DNA from 2 places in the Vreelandella piezotolerans genome. Region 2 is predicted to be linked to the other one. Evidence: predicted binding sites of a transcription regulator. Region 2 holds the regulator's gene; the other holds the start of a gene.
The links. The regulator FNR, encoded in region 2, switches genes on or off when oxygen is low (the NO sensors DNR and NnrR bind a similar motif). The targets are predictions, from matches to a motif close to TTGATNTANATCAA.
Positions count from the first base shown of each region.

Region 1: the regulator FNR is predicted to act here: its motif matches at 2,183-2,196, upstream of frdA (fumarate reductase (quinol) flavoprotein subunit).

Region 1 is NZ_CP048602.1:3,446,142-3,450,792, forward strand. It holds gene GYM47_RS15795 (succinate dehydrogenase/fumarate reductase iron-sulfur subunit) at 1-261, opposite strand, end outside; gene frdA (fumarate reductase (quinol) flavoprotein subunit) at 258-2,045, opposite strand; gene GYM47_RS15805 (anion permease) at 2,325-3,794, shown strand; gene menH (2-succinyl-6-hydroxy-2,4-cyclohexadiene-1-carboxylate synthase) at 3,832-4,593, opposite strand; gene menD (2-succinyl-5-enolpyruvyl-6-hydroxy-3-cyclohexene-1-carboxylic-acid synthase) at 4,583-4,651, opposite strand, start outside.
Region 2 is NZ_CP048602.1:3,071,064-3,075,714, reverse strand. It holds gene GYM47_RS14120 (3'-5' exonuclease family protein) at 1-143, shown strand, start outside; gene ttcA (tRNA 2-thiocytidine(32) synthetase TtcA) at 219-1,127, shown strand; gene fnr (fumarate/nitrate reduction transcriptional regulator Fnr) at 1,117-1,866, opposite strand; gene hemN (oxygen-independent coproporphyrinogen III oxidase) at 1,925-3,352, opposite strand; gene GYM47_RS14100 (sulfite exporter TauE/SafE family protein) at 3,516-4,211, opposite strand; gene ccoS (cbb3-type cytochrome oxidase assembly protein CcoS) at 4,208-4,426, opposite strand; gene GYM47_RS14090 (heavy metal translocating P-type ATPase) at 4,423-4,651, opposite strand, start outside.

The sequences.
Region 1 (4,651 bases), 380 kb from region 2:
GATACGAATCTCGCCAGGGTAGTCGCGCAGGAAGGTTTTACAGCCCAGCTTGGGAATGCCGTTGACCATGACGCCACAGGAGCCACAAATCGCCATTCGGCAAGACCAGCGGTAGCTCAGCGTGCTGTCCTGCTGCTCCTTGATATGGTTCAGCGCGTCGAGAAGCGAGGTGCTGTCCTCCACAGCAACGTCGTAGGTTTGCCAGTAGGGTTCCGCTGCGCTGTCGGGCAGGTAACGCTTGATGCTGATGTGCTTGTTCATGCCTTGCCTCCCTTGGCCGCATCCCCGTAAACCCGCGCGGCCGGGGCCGAAAAGCGGGTATCCACCGCCTGCCAGCGCAGCTCGGCGGGCGCATCACCCTGGTAAAACACCTGGCTATGCTTGAGATAGCCCACGTCGTCACGGGCCTGCAGGCCCTCGTCCAGGCGCTGGTGGGCACCCCGGGATTCGCGACGCTCCAACGCGGCCAGGCACGACGCCTCGGCGATCTCCAGCCCGTAGCCAAACTCCAGGCACTCCAGCAGCTCGGTATTGAAAATCTTGCTGGTGTCACTTACTCGCACCTGGGCATAGCGCTGGCGCAGCTGGCGAAGGGTATCCAACGCCTGCTGCATGCCTGCTTCGGTGCGGTAAATGCCGCAGCCGCTCTCCATGGCCTGCACCATGGCGTGCTTGAGCGTCACCCAGGATTCACCGCTGCCCTGGCCATCGCAGAGCGTGGCCAGCCGCGCCTGCTGCCGCTGGGCCTGCGCCTGCAAGACCGGCAGCGCCACCCAGTCGGTGCGGGCAGCCCGCTGGCTGGCCTGCTCCCCAGCCAAGCGGCCAAAGACCAGCAGCTCGGTCAGCGAATTGGAGCCCAGCCGGTTGGCCCCATGCAGGCCTACCGATGCGCACTCCCCGGCGGCGTACAGACCCGCAATGGTCGTTTCACACTGGGGATCGGTTTCGATGCCGCCCATGGTGTAGTGCACCGCAGGCCGAATCGGGATCGGCTCCTTGACGGGGTCGACATTGATATAGGATTTGGCCAGCTCGCAGATGAACGGCAGGCGCTCATGCAGATAGTCGGCGCCCAGGTGGCGAAGGTCGAGATAGACCACGTCGCTGTCGCCAAACTTGCCGGTACGCCCGGCCTGCTGCTCCTGCCAGAACGCCTGGGAGAGCTTGTCCCGAGGGCCCAGCTCCATGTACTTGTTTTCCGGCTTGCCCAGGGGTGTTTCCGGGCCCAGGCCGTAGTCCTGGAGGTAGCGGTAACCCTCCTTGTTGAGCAGAATACCGCCTTCCCCCCGGCACGCTTCGGTGATCAGGATGCCCGAGCCGGGCAGGCCGGTGGGGTGGTACTGCACGAACTCCATGTCGCGCAGCGCCACGCCGTGGCGGTAGGCCATGGCCATGCCGTCACCGGTGACGATGCCCGCATTGGTGTTGAAGCGGAACAGCCGCCCGGCCCCGCCGGTGGCCAATACCACCGCTTTGGCACGCAACAGCAGCAGCTCGCCCGTGGCGACTTGCAGAGCAATGACCCCCACCACGGCCCCTTCATGCACGGCCAAGTCCAGTACGAAGTACTCGTCGAAGCGTTCGATTTCGGGGTATTTCAACGAGGTCTGAAACAGCGTGTGCAGCATATGGAAGCCGGTCTTGTCGGCAGCAAACCAGGTGCGCGCCGTTTTCATGCCACCAAAGCGGCGCACCTGTATGCGGCCATCGGGCTGGCGGCTCCAGGGGCACCCCCAGCGCTCCATCTGCACCAACTCCCGGTAGGCGTGGCGCACGAAGTAGTCCACTACGCCCTGCTCCACCAGCCAGTCGCCCCCAGAAACCGTGTCGTCGAAGTGCGCCTGAAACGAGTCCTCGTCACTGGTCACCGCCGCCGCGCCCCCCTCGGCCGCCACCGTGTGTGAACGCATGGGATACACCTTGGACACCAGCGCGATGCGTTGCGCGTGACCGCCCTGTTTGGCCTGCTCGGCGGCCGCTATGGCGGCCCGCAGGCCAGCGCCTCCACCGCCGACGATGACGATATCCACATCCTGCTGCTGCATGGCACCCCCTTGTGCGGCTGCACTACTCATGACGGTCTTCTCATGACGCGATTCCGGCCTGCGCACGGCTTGCCGCCCTGCTGATGAAGCGACGTTATCACAGCCCAACAGGCCTTCGGCCTTGATCTAAAGCATGATTGATATGGATCAAATAACGCGCGACTTGCCTTGCCTATGCTGTTGATGACATCGGTGAAACACCACGCTGGAACTCACCCTCGGCTGTGCTCACTCAGGCAAGGCGCTACGGCTTGCCGATAACCTTATCGAGAGGTCGCCATGAACCTCAGCGCTTCGCTCCGCTCTCGCTGGTCGCTGCTCGCGCCACTGACCACCACGCTGGTGATCGCCCTGCTGCCTACCCCGACCGGGCTACCGCCCCATGCCTGGTACTTCTTCGCCATCTTTTTAGGCTGCGTGGTCGGCCTGATTTTGGAACCCCTGCCCGGCGCGGTCATCGGTCTGGTCGGCGTCACCCTTTCGGCGCTGCTTTCCCGCTGGGTGCTGTTCTCCCCAGAGCAGCTGGCCAACGACGGCTTCAACGCCGCCAACCAGGCTTTCGCCTGGGCGGTCTCGGGGTTCACCAATGCCACCGTATGGTTGATTTTCGGTGCCTTCATGTTTGCCCTGGGGTATGAAAAAACCGGGCTGGGGAGGCGTATCTCGCTGTGGCTGGTGCATGCCATGGGCAAGCGCACGCTGACCCTGGGCTACGCGGTGATGATCGCCGATGGCATTCTGGCACCTTTTACGCCGTCCAATACGGCGCGCAGCGCAGGCACCATCTATCCGGTCATTCGTAACCTACCGCCGCTGTACGACTCGCACCCCAACGACCCCAGCATGAAGCGCATGGGCAGCTTCCTGATGTGGACCGCCATTGCGGCCACCTGCGTGACCAGCTCGATGTTTCTCACCGCCCTGGCGCCGAACCTGCTGGCCATCGCGCTCACCGAAAGCGCCACGGGCATCCATATCGGTTGGGGACAGTGGTTCGTGGCGGTGGTGCCGGTGGGGGTCCTTCTGCTGCTGTTGGTGCCGCTGCTGTGCTACTGGCTGTGCGCCCCGGAGGTAAAGGCCGGGCATGAGATCTCCGACTGGGCGAAAGGGGAACTGCAGAACCTGGGCCCGCTGACCCGCCACGAAATCGTGCTGGTCATCATGGTGGTCACCGCGCTGCTGCTGTGGATCTTCGCTGGCGACCGGGTATCGGCGTCGCTGGTGGGGCTGGTGGTCATCTGCGGCATGCTGCTGACCGGCATGGTGAGCTGGAACGACATTCTCGACAACCGCGCCGCCTGGAACACCTTCGTGTGGTTTGCCACCCTGGTGGCTCTGGCGGGCGGCTTGAGCCAGGTAGGCTTCGTGGGCTGGTTCGGTAACGTAGTGGGTGGGCAGATCAGCCACTTCGACCCGCTGCTGGCCATGGTCGCCCTGGTGGTCATCTTCTATGTGTTGCACTACCTCTTCGCCAGCGTCACCGCCCATGTGACCGCCCTGCTGCCGGTCATACTAGCGGCGGCGTCGGGCATTGCGGGGCTGGACATGCAGCTGTTCATTCTGCTGTTGCTGCCCACCCTGGGCTTCATGGGCATCCTGACCCCTTATGGTACCGGTCCCAGCCCGGTGTATTACGGCAGCGGCTACTTGCCCAGCGCGCTGTACTGGCGCCTGGGGGCCATCTTCGGGCTGCTGTTCCTGGTGGCCTGGCTGGCCATTGGCCTGCCCTGGCTACTGTTGATTCAGTGAGCCATGTACCGAGTCAGCGAACCCTGCGCTGCCGCGCTTAGCGCGGCAGCGTCTGTGCCAAGTGCCCTGCCATGGCCTTCGGGTGTTCCACGTGCAGGTTATGGCCGCCCGGCAGCGCCCAGTGGCGCAGGCGCGGCGCGTGCTGCGCCAAGCGGTTGGCCAGGGTGTTGAACTTATGGTCCCGCAGGCCGGAGAAATAGCCCACGCGCAGCTCGGTCTCGGCCAGCCAATGCCATAGGGAGGGCTGCCGACCCAGCGAGGTGGCCCGCAGCATATGCGCCACGGCGGGGCCACGGTTGGCCAACCGGCGCTGTATCTGACGCTGGCGCTGTGCTGGCGTCAAATCGGCAAACACCGGCTGCTGGTACCATCCGGTCAGCACGTCGGTCAGCGGCGACTGTTCAAAGCGCTGGGCCCAGTGCTCATCGTGGGCGCGGCGCGCTTCCCGCTCTGGCGCGGCCAGCCCGGGGTGCGCGCTCTCCAACCACAGCGCCTCCAAACCGGCGGGCCGCTGGCTGGCATAATAGAGCGCCAGCCGGCCACCCAGGGAGTAGCCCAGCAGGCCATAACGCACTACGCCCGCCTCGGCCAGCGTATCGCTAAGCCAGTCATGAAAGTCCGCAAAAGAGCCCACCGCAGGCACTGTGGGCTGCCCATGCCCCGGCAGGTTCAGCGCCAGGCAGCGCACGCCCGGCAGCGCGTGTTCCAGCGCCTCGCCAAGCACCTGCCAATCGTCCTTATCGCCCAGCAGGCCGTGCAGCATCACCAGCGTAAAGGGCGACGAAGGGTCAGGATGCATGGGCTGCCTCTTTGAGCCACGCGCCCAGAGCCTGCAACGCATCGGTGGCCTGCTGATG
Region 2 (4,651 bases):
AGGTCGATACCCTCGAATCGCTTGGCGAGGCACTGACCCGTTGGCGGCTGCCACGGCTGATCTGGCCTAGCGTGACCAGCGAAGCCACCGCGAGTGCACTTCTGTATCTACGTTTGCAGCGCGAGATCGCCCTGACCGCCTAGGGTTTGTATTGGGTAGAGCTTCGGAGTGTTGTTAGAATACACACTGCTCCTTTACCCACCGGCAGTGCGACGACCATGTTATCACCTGACTACTTTGACCCTACTTTGTCAGACAGCGCGTCTGACGAGCCTACCGCCACGCAGCACGAGCTGCAGGATGCCAAGCAGAAGCGTGAATTCAACAAGTTGCAAAAACGCCTGCGGCGCGAAGTGGGAAACGCGATCATCGATTACAACATGATCGAGGATGGCGATCGGGTCATGGTGTGCCTCTCCGGCGGCAAAGATAGCTACACGATGCTGGAGATTTTGCGCAACTTGCAACGCAACGCGCCGGTCGATTTTTCGCTGGTGGCGGTCAACATGGACCAAAAACAGCCTGGTTTCCCAGAGCACGTCTTGCCCCAGTATTTGGATAAGCTGGGGGTGGAGTATCACATTCTCGAGCGTGACACCTACTCGGTGGTAAAGGAGAAAACCCCGGAGGGTAAAACCACCTGCGCGCTCTGCTCGCGCTTGCGCCGCGGCTCGCTGTATGGGTTTGCCGAAGAGATCGGCGCGAACAAGATTGCCCTCGGCCACCATCGCGAAGACATTCTAGAAACGCTGTTTCTGAACATGTTCTTCGGCGGTACGCTAAAAGCCATGCCGCCGAAACTGCTCTCGGATGACGGTAAAAACATCGTGATCCGCCCGCTGGCCTACTGTAAAGAGGCGGATATTGCTGAGTTTTCGCGGCAGATGGCGTTTCCCATCATTCCCTGTAATTTGTGTGGGTCGCAGCCGAACATGCAGCGACAAATCGTCAAAGAGATGTTGGCGGAGTGGGACAAGAAGCATCCTGGGCGCTTGGAGAGCATGTTCAAAGCAGTCACCAACGTGGCACCCTCGCAGCTTGCCGATCGCGAGCTATTCGACTTTGCCGGTCTCGAAGCCAAGCAGGCGGCCTTGATGGAAGGACGCATCCAAGCCTTCAACGTGTGATCGTTGGCGCCTCCTCTTCTGCCAGGGTAATGAGGCGCTGCATGTCCAAAATATTGACCTCGCGCCCTGAGACGGCCACGACCTCCTGCTGCTGAAAGCGGCTAAGAATGCGGCTGACCGTTTCGACCGCTAGGCCCAGGTAGTTACCCATATCGGCCCGGGACATGGATAGGCGGAAGCTGTATGGCGAGTAGCCCCGCCGCCGGAAGCGATCAGAGAGCGTAATCAAAAAGCTCGCCAGCCGCTGATCCGCGGTCTTACGCGACAGTAGACGCATCATTCGCCGATCGTCGCGCAGCTCTTTACTCATGCTGCGATAGAGCTGGCCGCGCAGCTCGGGCAGCTCCTCGGAGAGCGAGTCCAGGCGGTCGAACGGAATTTCGCACACCGTCGTCGTTTCCAGAGCCATCACCGTGCCGGGGTAGTGCTCTTCGTCGATGCCGTCCAAACCCACTAGTTCGCTGGGTAGAAAGAAATTGGTGAGCTGGTCATGGCCGTTGCCTTCGCTGGTGACCTGCTTCAAGCTACCCGAGCGCACCGCATAGACACTGGTGAAAGCGTCCCCTTGGCGGAACAGGGGTTCGCCTTTCTTCAACGGCGAGCGGCGGCGAATGATCGCATCGAACTGGCTCATATCCTCGAGCTCCAAGGCGAGCGGTAAGCACAGCGAGCTTAGACTACACGTCTGGCAGCGCGCCTCTTGCAGCAGTGAACGTCGTTGGCTGGCAGGATATGGCATAGGAGTCTCCCTTCTTCTTTCGCCATCATAGGCACAGGGGGCAGGCGGCTCAAGGCGCTCACACGATCTTCGAGTAGCGCTGACCATCCTGACGTTGTAAGTGAGTGTCGAAGGCCATGGCCAAATGCCGAATGAGCAATCGCCCGATCGGCGTGGCGCTCAGCCGAAGGCCCTCACGCTGTACGAGGCCATCCCGTTCGGCGATCGCCAGTCGCTCGAAGGCAGTGGCAAAGTAGTCTGCCGCATCGATATGCCAACGCTGACCGATCGCGTCGAGATCGATGACCATATCGCACATGAACCGCTCGATGACGTCTCTTCTTATTAGGTCATCCTTATTTAAGCGTAGTCCTTTTATCGTTGCCAGCCTACCTTCATCCAAAGCGGCTTCATAGTGGGCGAGTTGAGTAGGGTTTTGGGCGTAAATATCGTCGACCCGAGAAATGGCGGATACGCCCAAACCAATCAAATCGCACTCGGCGTGGCTAGAGTAGCCTTGAAAATTACGCTGCAGCGTGCCGTTGCGCTGCGCCTGGGCCAAGCTGTCGTCGGGGCGTGCAAAGTGGTCCATGCCAATATGCACATAGCCCGCCTGGGTGAGCATCTCGATAGTGGTGTGCAGCATGGCCAGCTTTTCATCGGCGCTGGGCAGGTCGGCCAACTGGATACGTCGCTGGGGTGCAAAGCGGGTCGGCATGTGGGCGTAGTTGAAGACCGATAATCGTGCTGGTCCCAGCTCGATGACCTGACGAAGCGTTTCGGCAAAACGCCGTTCGGTTTGAAAGGGAAGGCCATAGATTAAATCGAGGTTGAGCGAGCGAAAGCCGAGCCGATGCGCTTCGTCCATGAGCGTTTCGGTGAGCACCCGGGGCTGCACGCGATTGATCGCCGCTTGAACCTGCGGATCGAGATCTTGAACGCCAAGGCTTAGGCGGTTAAATCCTAGCGATTGGAGATGTCGCAGGGTAAAGACATCCGCTTCGCGTGGGTCAATTTCAATGGCATAGTCCCGATCTGGCGCGTTCGATAACCCAAAACGGGCATCAAGCCGGTCGACCAAATCGCTCATTTGCGCCAAGGTAAGAAACGTCGGCGTGCCGCCGCCCCAATGCAGTTGCTGCACCGGTCGTTGGGTATCTAAATGGCGCGACGTGAGCACCATCTCACGATCTAGCCGAGACAGGTAGGGCTCGGCCAGCGACGTATTTTTCGTAGCGATTTTGTTGCACGCGCAGTAGAAGCAGATCTTGCGGCAAAATGGGACGTGGACATAGAGCGACAGTGGCTTTTGGCTGGCGTTACTGCGTTCTAGTGCCTGGGCCATATCGTCGGCGGTGAAGCCGTCGTGAAACGACAGCGCTGTCGGGTAAGAGGTATAGCGCGGGCCGCTCGTGTCGTAACGACGTAACAGGGCGTCGTCCCATGCAGTGGCCTCAGCCACTGATGAAGTGGGCTGAGCGTGGGCAGCAGTAGCATGAACGGGCATAGGCAACGCTCCGGTGTAACAGAACAAGCGAGTGAACGGATGCGTTCATGCTACGCCAGGGGGCAGCGCAATGCGTTGAGCTGTATCAAGCAATGGCGTAAAAGCCCATGCCGAAGCGGCTAAGCTAGTTAGAAAGGTGAGAAAGTGCGGCCCGTCGATAGGCTCAGTGCCCGGTAGGGGAGAACAACGTCCAGAGCTGCCACAGCGCAAAACTGATGATGGTCAGCGCGGCGATACTGCGTGTGGCACGGTGGCGAATCAAGTGGCTGAGCTGGCGTGCCGCTAGGCCCGTCGCAAGCAGCGCGGGCAGGGTGCCCAAACCAAAGGCACCCATCAATAGCGCCCCTTGTAACGGATCGGCAATGGCCAAGCTCCAAGCAAGCATCGAGTAGACCAATCCGCAGGGTAGCCAGCCCCACAGGGCGCCTAAAGCAAACGCCTGGGGCAGGTACACGACGGGCATCAAGCGCCTGCCGATGGGTTCGATATGGCGCCAAAGCCTGCGCCCTATCGCTTCCACTTTCAATAAGCCTTTCCACCAGTTAGCGATATACAGCGCCATCAACATCAGCATCACCGCCGCGACGACCTGTAGCGCGAGACGTGCATGAGGCGATAGTGAGATCAAGGTGCCCAGTCCGGCTACCAAAGCGCCAGCCGTCATGTAGCTCATGATGCGCCCTAGGTTATAGCCGAGCAATAATCCACCCATACGGGCAGGGTGTCGCATGCTGGGTGGCACGGCAAAGGTGAGCGCACTCATGATGCCGCCGCACATGCCAATGCAGTGGGCACCCCCCATCAAGCCAAATACGAAGGCTGCCAGCAGTGGCGGCAAGTCAAGTCCGGTCGGGTTCACGGCGGTGGCTCACGGTCACGGGGTGGCTTGGTGCCTTTTTTGCGCTCGGCGCGCTGTTCGGGGGTGAGATCGTTCTCATTGTCGTCGAACAGAATGCGATGGGCAGGGCCTTCCAAGTCGTCGAACTGGTCATTCTTCACCGCCCAGAAGAAGGCCCACACTGCGAGCCCTAGCAAAATCAGCGACAGTGGAATCAATAAATAGAGAATCGTCATGCGGTCACCGGTCTCGCGGGAGCTACCTGGGAAACGGTCGAGCTACGCCAGCGGGTCAAGCGCAGCGCATTGCCCACGACCACGAGTGAGCTGAGCGACATGCCAATAGCCGCCAGCCAGGGCGGCACCAACCCTATCGCAGCCAGAGGCAGTGCAGAGAAGTTGTAGCACACCGACCAGATCATGTTTTGACGCATGATGCGTCGCGTCGCGTTGGCAATCTCG